2 linked regions of the Paeniglutamicibacter kerguelensis genome follow. The protein of the gene in region 1 interacts with the protein of each later gene in a pairwise test. Links are inferred from orthologs where the notes say so. Each region holds a gene or a part of one and is shown on either strand. Other genes may lie near its edges.

Evidence for each region. The genes of interacting proteins can lie anywhere in the genome.
Region 2: the proteins of nadE (region 1) and dnaA interact in binary tests that used the Escherichia coli proteins (3 or more experiments, as listed by UniProt). The link is inferred for Paeniglutamicibacter kerguelensis from one-to-one orthologs.

What each region holds. Positions count from the first base shown.
Region 1 is NZ_JAGIOF010000004.1:402,630-407,245, reverse strand. What follows is about bases 1,738-4,616. They hold nadE (ammonia-dependent NAD(+) synthetase), read right to left. Parts: upstream 3,650-4,616; coding sequence 2,825-3,649; downstream 1,738-2,824. Other genes in these bases: pyrE (orotate phosphoribosyltransferase), read left to right, coding at 4,333-4,616; JOF47_RS21155 (MarR family winged helix-turn-helix transcriptional regulator), read right to left, coding at 3,731-4,183; JOF47_RS21165 (peptidyl-tRNA hydrolase), read right to left, coding at 2,087-2,785; JOF47_RS21170 (acyl-CoA dehydrogenase family protein), read left to right, coding at 1,738-2,090. Outside these bases: JOF47_RS21175 (AMP-binding protein), read right to left, coding at 1-733; more of JOF47_RS21170, read left to right, coding at 957-1,737. UniProt on the Escherichia coli protein: Catalyzes the ATP-dependent amidation of deamido-NAD to form NAD. Uses ammonia as a nitrogen source.
Region 2 is NZ_JAGIOF010000001.1:4,084,712-4,087,515, reverse strand. It holds dnaA (chromosomal replication initiator protein DnaA), read right to left. Parts: upstream 2,207-2,804; coding sequence 794-2,206; downstream 1-793. Other genes in the region: rpmH (50S ribosomal protein L34), read left to right, coding at 2,708-2,804. UniProt on the Escherichia coli protein: Plays an essential in the initiation and regulation of chromosomal replication. Binds in an ATP-dependent fashion to the origin of replication (oriC) to initiate formation of the DNA replication initiation complex once per cell cycle.

The DNA of each region.
Region 1 (4,616 bases):
CGACGTTGAGGTGCACGTCGCCGGGTTCCAGTCCGATCCAGAACATGGTGCTCAGGTGCCCTGCCGGGTAGGAAGTGTGGGTGTGCTCGACAAGCTTGGCCTTCGAGGTGGTCCCCGAGGTGAAATACAGCAACAGGGTTTCATCCGCCAGCGTGGGCTCCCCGGGAACGAACTCGACGTCCGCCCGGTGGCTGTCGGAGTAGTTGAATCCGGCCTCCGGGGCGCCCCCGTCAACGTGCACGATCCGGTAGTCGCCCGCGACGCCGTCGAATTTTGCCGTATCGGCAGCTCCGGCAATGACCCAGCGGGCGTTTCCGCGGTCGATCCGGTCCTGCAGGTCCGGCCGGTTCATCTGCGTGGTGGTGGGAATCATGACCATGCCCAGCTTGATTCCGGCCAGCATGATTTCCCACAGCTCCACGCGGTTTCCGAGCATGACGATGGTCTTTTCACCGCGGACCATGCCGATTGACCTCATCCAGTTGGCGAGCTGGTTCGAGCGCAGGGAGAGTTCGGCCCACGTCCGCCGTGTTGAGCTTCCGTCCTTTTCGACAATGATCAGGGCGTTGGCGTCGGAGCGTGCCGGATCGGCGGCGACGGCGTCGAACCAGTCGAGGCCGAAATTGAACGCGGTGAAGCGGGGCCACCGGAATTCCGTGCGGGCCAGCTCGTAGTTGGTGCGCAGCCCAAGGAGCTGATCGCGTGCGGCGCGGAATTCTTCGGTAGTCGTCATTGCTGCCTTTCGCGCGGAAACCAGTTAGTAGGAAGCCCTAGTGATTCAAGTCACTCGCAAATATACTTGGATATCCAAGCGTTTGGAAGTGTGCGTTGCAGCCTCCGAACAGGAAGACAAGCGAGGGAGTCCCACCGTGCCATGGAGCAAAGACCGCGGCTATGACGAAGGCGGCATCGACACGATCCGCACCCGACCGCAGCCCTACCCCGAAGCCGATCTGATGCATACCTGGCAGCTGTTGGGAGATGCCGAACGCGAACGGCTCGAGGGAATCCGCGCCTTTCTCCAAAACAGGGTGCGCCCGGAGAGCATCGGCTATTGGAACCGCGAGGAATTCCCGCACCACTTGTTGCCGGAAATGGCCGCATTCGGGCTCGGTGGCATCCAGACCGACGGAAGCAGCGACCTGTTCAAGGGGCTGGTCTACGTCGAGGCGGCACGCGCGGACGTCTCGCTCTCGGCACTGGTCGGCATCCACAACGAACTGATTGTCGGCATGATCCACGAGTTTGGGTCGGCGGCGCAGAAGGCGCGGTGGCTTCCCCGTCTCACGAATTTCGCGGCGCTTGGCGCTTTCGCCCTCACCGAGCCCGACCACGGATCAGACATAGCCGGTGGCCTGTCAACCACTGCAACGCGCGAGGGCGGGGAATGGGTGATCAGCGGCTCCAAGCGGTGGATCGGGTCGGGCACCATCGCCGACTTCGCACTGGTCTGGGCTCGGGACACCGGCGACGGCCAGATCAAGGCATTCATTGTCGAATCGGACCGCCCCGGTTTTTCCGCGACCAAGATCGGCAACAAGATCGGCCTGCGCATCATGCAGAACGCCGACATCGAGCTGGATTCCGTCCGCATTCCGGAGGCCAACAGGCTCCCCGGCGCGACAAGCTTTGCCAAGGCCAATGAATTGCTGATGCATTCGCGGGCGTGGGTAGGCTGGCAGGCTGCCGGCGTCCAACTGGGGATCTTCGACATCGCCAGGGACTACGCCCTGGAACGCGAGCAATTCGGTCGGCAGATCGCCAAGTTCCAGTTGGTGCAGTTGCCGCTGGCGGAAATCCTGGGCAATGCCATGGCCAGCCTTTCCCTGATGGTGGACGTGGCACGCCTGCAGGAAAGGGGCCAGCTGGAAATGGTCCAAGCGGCAATGGCCAAGTCAACGACCACCCGGCTGGCCAGGGAATCGGCAGCCAAGGGACGCGCACTGCTGGGCGGAAATGGTGTCACCACTGATCACGAAATGGCCAAGCTGTTCGGCGACGTCGAAATCCTCCACACCTATGAGGGAACCTACGAAATCAATTCACTGATTGTGGGCAGGGCCGTGACCGGGGTTTCGGCCTTCGTCTAGCCGATTTTCACGAACGCGGTGGCCGAGCCGGGAGTGATCTCGGTTCGGCCCGCATCGTGGATCACCGGGCCGTTCGCTTCGCGGGCCTGGCGCCGGAATTCCGCTGCGCCGAGGCGCTCAACCGACAACCCGCAGCCGTCGCCGCGCCATTTGTCGACGTCGCGCGGTTCCCCCTCCAGCACCCAGGCGAAAAGTGCATGGGCGGCCTGGGCCGCGGCCTTGCCGGTGCTCATGCCCAGTGAGTCATTGAGTACGATCCGCACGTTCGTTGATTCACCCGTGGCTCCTGCCGGGAGCGTTGTCCCCGAAACCTGCAGCTTTGCCAAGCGCTTCGGCAAGGAATCCGCCTGCATCGGGGCAAAACCCAGGGCCTTGGCGTCCCCGATCTCGGCCAATGCATGGTCGGGGAATTCGCTGGCAACCTTCGCGAACATCTTGGCGTCTGCCCGGCGGACGCTCTTGGCAAATGCCCCCTGGGCCCAAGGCTTCCAGTAGGGGTGGCGTGGATTCGCAAGCAACGCAGTGACCGAGGCGAGGGCGGCAACCGCAATTCCCCGGTCTTCGGCACACGGATCCTCGCGGTCCACCAGCAAGATGATCGGCTGAACCAGCTCCCCGGTCGGAACGGGACAATCCGGTTCCGGCGCTTGCCGGGTTTCCTCCGGCGAGGTCACGGGGGCTGCTGCGTTATCCATGTTTTCCACGCTTCTAGCCTAGGCGTGATTCGAGATGGCTCAGGCCTTCCACCACGAATCGAAGATGGTGACGGGCGTCGTCCGCTTGTGCCGCGAACGCAGGAATTTGCGCTCCAGGTTCTGGGCGGCGTCCTCCGGGATGTCCCGGCCCTCAAGATAGTCGTCGATGTTGTCGTAGGAGATGCCGAGCTCGTCCTCGTCGGTGCGCAACGGCCGTCCGTCGAGCAGGTCCGCTGTGGGAACCTTTTCCCACAGGAATCGCGGAGAGTCGAGGTGGCGCAGCAGTTCGCGGTTCTGCCGCTTGTTCAGCCCAAAGAGCGGGAGGATGTCCGCCCCGCCGTCGCCGAATTTCGTGAAGAACCCGGTGACGGATTCGGCCCCGTGGTCGGTGCCGAGCACCAGCAGGTTTTCTTCCCCGGCCAGCGCATACTGGGCAATCATGCGCATGCGTGCCTTGATGTTGCCCTTGTTGAAATCGGAAATCTGCGCGCCCGTCGCGGAGAGGAAAGCATCCTCGAGACCGTCGACACCGGCTTGCACGTTTAGGGTGCGTTCAATGTCCGCGGCCACGAAATCCATGGCGGCCTGCGCGTCTGCCTCGTCGAGTTGTTGTCCATAGGGCAGCCGCACGGCCACGAACTTGGCACTGGCGCCCGAGTCGCGCAGTTCTTCGGCGGCAAGCTGCGCCAGACGCCCGGCGAGCGTTGAATCAAGTCCGCCGGAGATGCCCAAGACAAATCCTTTGGTGCCGGTGGCAAGCAGGTACTCCTTCAGGAAATCGATGCGGGCGCGCACCTCTGCCGCCGGGTCGATGTGGGGCTTGACGCCCATTTCCTTGATGATCAGGGCCTGTAATTCGCGCATTCACCTAGCCTAGCGTGCTCGGCTTCGGGCGCGGCGGAACGACCGGCAACGTGACGCAACAGGGGGTTTGGGAAGCCGTTTTCAGGCGTCGGCCGGGGGCTTGTCCGGGTCCCAGCCAAGGTTTGTTGCCATCTGCTGCAGGGAACGCACGGTGATTGCGTAGTCTTCGGCACTGATGCCGGCGCTTGATTCCTCGCGCATCCCGTCGACGATCTCCTTCAGGCGGTCCAGTGACACCGCGCCGCGCTCGGTCAGGGCAAAGGTGTGGCCCTGTTCCGAAACCCAGCCGGAATCCACCAGCTCGGCCAAATGCTCTGAGGGACTCGTGGGTTCATCTTCCGCCTGGGCCTCACCGAAGAAGGGGGCAAGCGCCGCAGTGAGTTCCCCGCCGGTGGCGGGGCCGCGGGACAGCACATTGAGCAGCTGCCATTGGCGGCGCGTGACGCCGTGCTCTTCGAGGGAGTTGGCGAACTGCTCAGAAATGAGCGAGTCAACCAATTTGAGCCAGTAACCCAAGGGGCGAAGATCGTTCATGGCCTCAGCCTATCCCTGCAACCGCTCGCCTGTCTGTAGCGAGTTTCCGGATCGCCTCCCGGTGCCGAAGAATCGCGTGAAGTGCCCGGACGCGGCGTGCGTCCGCGGCGGGATGCAAGCACCGTTGCCCACAAACTAGAATTGAAGCTATGACCAACACTGCCGCTCGCGCCCGCTTGCTTGAACTCGTTAAGGAACTCGCCGTAGTACACGGCAAGGTGATCCTCTCCTCCGGCAAGGAGGCCGACTACTACATTGACCTTCGCCGCATCACGCTGCACCACGAGGCTGCACCGCTGGTGGGCTCCGTCATGCTGGAAATGCTCGACGAGGCAGGCATCGAATTCACCAATGCCGGCGGCCTGACCATGGGTGCCGACCCGGTGGGCACCGCGCTGATGCACGCCGCGGGCCAAGCCGGCCGCGCCATCGA
Region 2 (2,804 bases), on another replicon or contig:
CAGTACTTGAAAGCAAGCTTAGCGGTTCCCTTGGGACAGGAATAACGAATCGCGGAGCCTTCAAAGTGGTGGTGTGATGCGCTGTCTCACATTTCCGGCAACGAATCATTTACCAGAACGACAGCATGGAGTTTGAGCTTACCGGCTTTTATGTTTCGGTGCTCTTGGGGCAGCAGTTTTCAGCTCGTGAGTACAAGGTCTTCCGAGGATGGAGTCGGAGCTCACCTTATGGGGCTCTTCATTTTCTCCTTGGCTAGCGTCGAGTCCGAAGTCTCGACTGAGGCGAATGTGCTTCATGTCGGGACGAATAATGCGAGTTCAACGCAGGAATCCCTGGGAACAGTTTTCTGGTTGTCATTCGATCCAAAAACAAAGCTTGCGGTTGGCCGAGAACAGGCCCATGGAGCCATCAACTTATACTCCGCTGGCATTCCCGGTATTGGTTTCCGCCAAGTCACGAGATCCGTCCCAAAAAGTCCTTTTGGGCGTCGTTTCGTCGGATGGGCGCAAAACAGGTCTTGTTATTTGGATGAAGTAGAAATTTGGGATTAGTAGTGTTAATAACCCCTGTGGATACTGTGGATAAGCCTGATTGGCCGCGAGGGTACGCCGATTATGCATGTGCACAACATGTGATTGGGAGTGACACTGAGTCTCACTACCCCGTGGACAACTTTCCGCGTGATTTAAGGGATCCACAGCTTTGCATGTAGTTATCCGCAGGCTTAGCGGGGTAGTCCACTTAATGATCCACAGCTTTATCCACACCTGTGGTTAAAGGCTTTTTCGGTTGTTAGCCCTCGCGCTGCCGCTGCTTGATGCGGTTGGTCAGTTCGGTGACCTGATTGAAGATGGCGCGGCGTTCCGCCATGAGTTCGCGAATCTTGCGATCCGCGTGGATCACCGTGGTGTGGTCGCGACCGCCCAGTTCCTGGCCGATCTTCGGCAGGGACATGTCCGTCAGTTCGCGGAGCAGGTACATTGCAATCTGTCGGGCGGTCACCAAGGTCCGCGTCCTGGATTTGCTGTTGAGCTCTTCGATCGTGAGGTTAAAGTACTCGGCGGTCTGCGCAACGATGGTCGCCGGAGTGATCTCTTGGGCACCTTCATCGGTGATCAAATCCTTGAGCACCGTTTCGGCCAGGCTCATGTCAACGGACTGATTGTTCAGCGACGCAAAAGCAGTCACTCGAATCAGCGCACCCTCAAGCTCCCGGATGTTCGTGGAGATTTTCGACGCAATGTATTCCATGACCTCGTCCGGAGCCGAGAGATTCTCCGCATTGGCCTTCTTGCGCAGAATGGCAATGCGGGTTTCAAGCTCGGGTGGCTGAATATCGGTCAGCAGACCCCACTCGAAACGTGAACGCATGCGGTCTTCAAAGCCGGCCAACTGCTTGGGTGGCAGGTCCGAAGTAATCACAACCTGCTTGTTGTGGTTGTGAAGTGCATTGAAGGTGTGGAAGAACTCTTCCTGGGTGGCATCCTTGTTTGCCAAGAACTGGATGTCGTCAATAAGCAAGATATCCACGTTGCGGTAGGTCTGCTTGAAGCTGGCACCTTCATCGTCACGGATGGAGTTGATGAAATCATTGGTGAACTCTTCAGAATTTACGTATCGAACGCGGATTCCGTTGTAGAGATGCCGGGCGTAATGGCCGATCGCATGCAAAAGGTGGGTCTTGCCAAGTCCTGAATCCCCATAGATGAACAGCGGGTTGTATGCCTTTGCCGGCGCCTCGGCAACTGCCACTGCCGCTGCATGGGCAAAACGGTTTGATGAGCCGATGACAAAAGTGTCAAAAATGTACTTGGGGTTCAGCCGTCCGAATTCCTGGGAGTTCGACGGAGGAGCGGGCTGCGGCAGAGCATCGCTGATGCGTGCCTTGGGAACCGGCGGCTGTTCAACGGGAGCAACGACAACTTCTTCGGGGATCAAATCCGAATCAATGCTGAATGCGCAGCGAATATCGGATTGGAAGACCAGCTTCAGCGATTCTTCCAGCGGCTCCTTGAGCTGGGTCTGGAGAACGTCGCGGGTCAGTTCGTTGGGAACCGCCAGCAACAGGGTAGAACCAATGAGCCCCTGTGGCTGGGCCAGAGCGGCGAAGGCACGCTGCATGGGAGTAACGCGGTCATCCTGTTCGATGTGGCGTACTACCTGGCGCCAGGCACTACCGACGCTATTCGACTCGTCCGTGCTCATATTTTGGCCCCTTCAATCTGATTCGACGACCAAACGGTCGACGAATGGGGACTGTAACTACGGAACCCCAACGAATAGATTCTAGCGGTCATCCACAGTGTTATGCACAGTCAGTGGATAACCTGTGGTGGATAACGCATGGGAGCTTGCAAATCTGCGGGTTTACAAGTAAAAATTGAGCTCTAGGATGCGCGTGTCAGACCCGCTTTTGATGTCGGCATGACGATTATCAACCGCTGTATCCACAATTAAGATCACATTGTGCACAGGGTGGGTCGGGACCGTCTTTGGCTCCAATTTGACGTACCTTCTCCGGCTCCCCTATCGTTGTGTAGTCCTATGTGTGCACTTTTGGCTCTGTTTGGTGCCTTCAAAATTCTTCCGAATCGCGAATGTTCCCGACAATCCATGAGGCGCCACCGAATACGAGCGTCGGCCTGTTCTTCCCTTTTTAGTAGCAACGGGTAAGGCGCATCACATGATCGTCTTGGAGTTACTACCGTGAGCAAGCGGACTTTTCAGCCGAATAACCGTCGTCGTGCCAAGAAGCACGGTTTCCGACTTCGTATGCGTACCCGTGCAGGCCGCGCCATCCTGG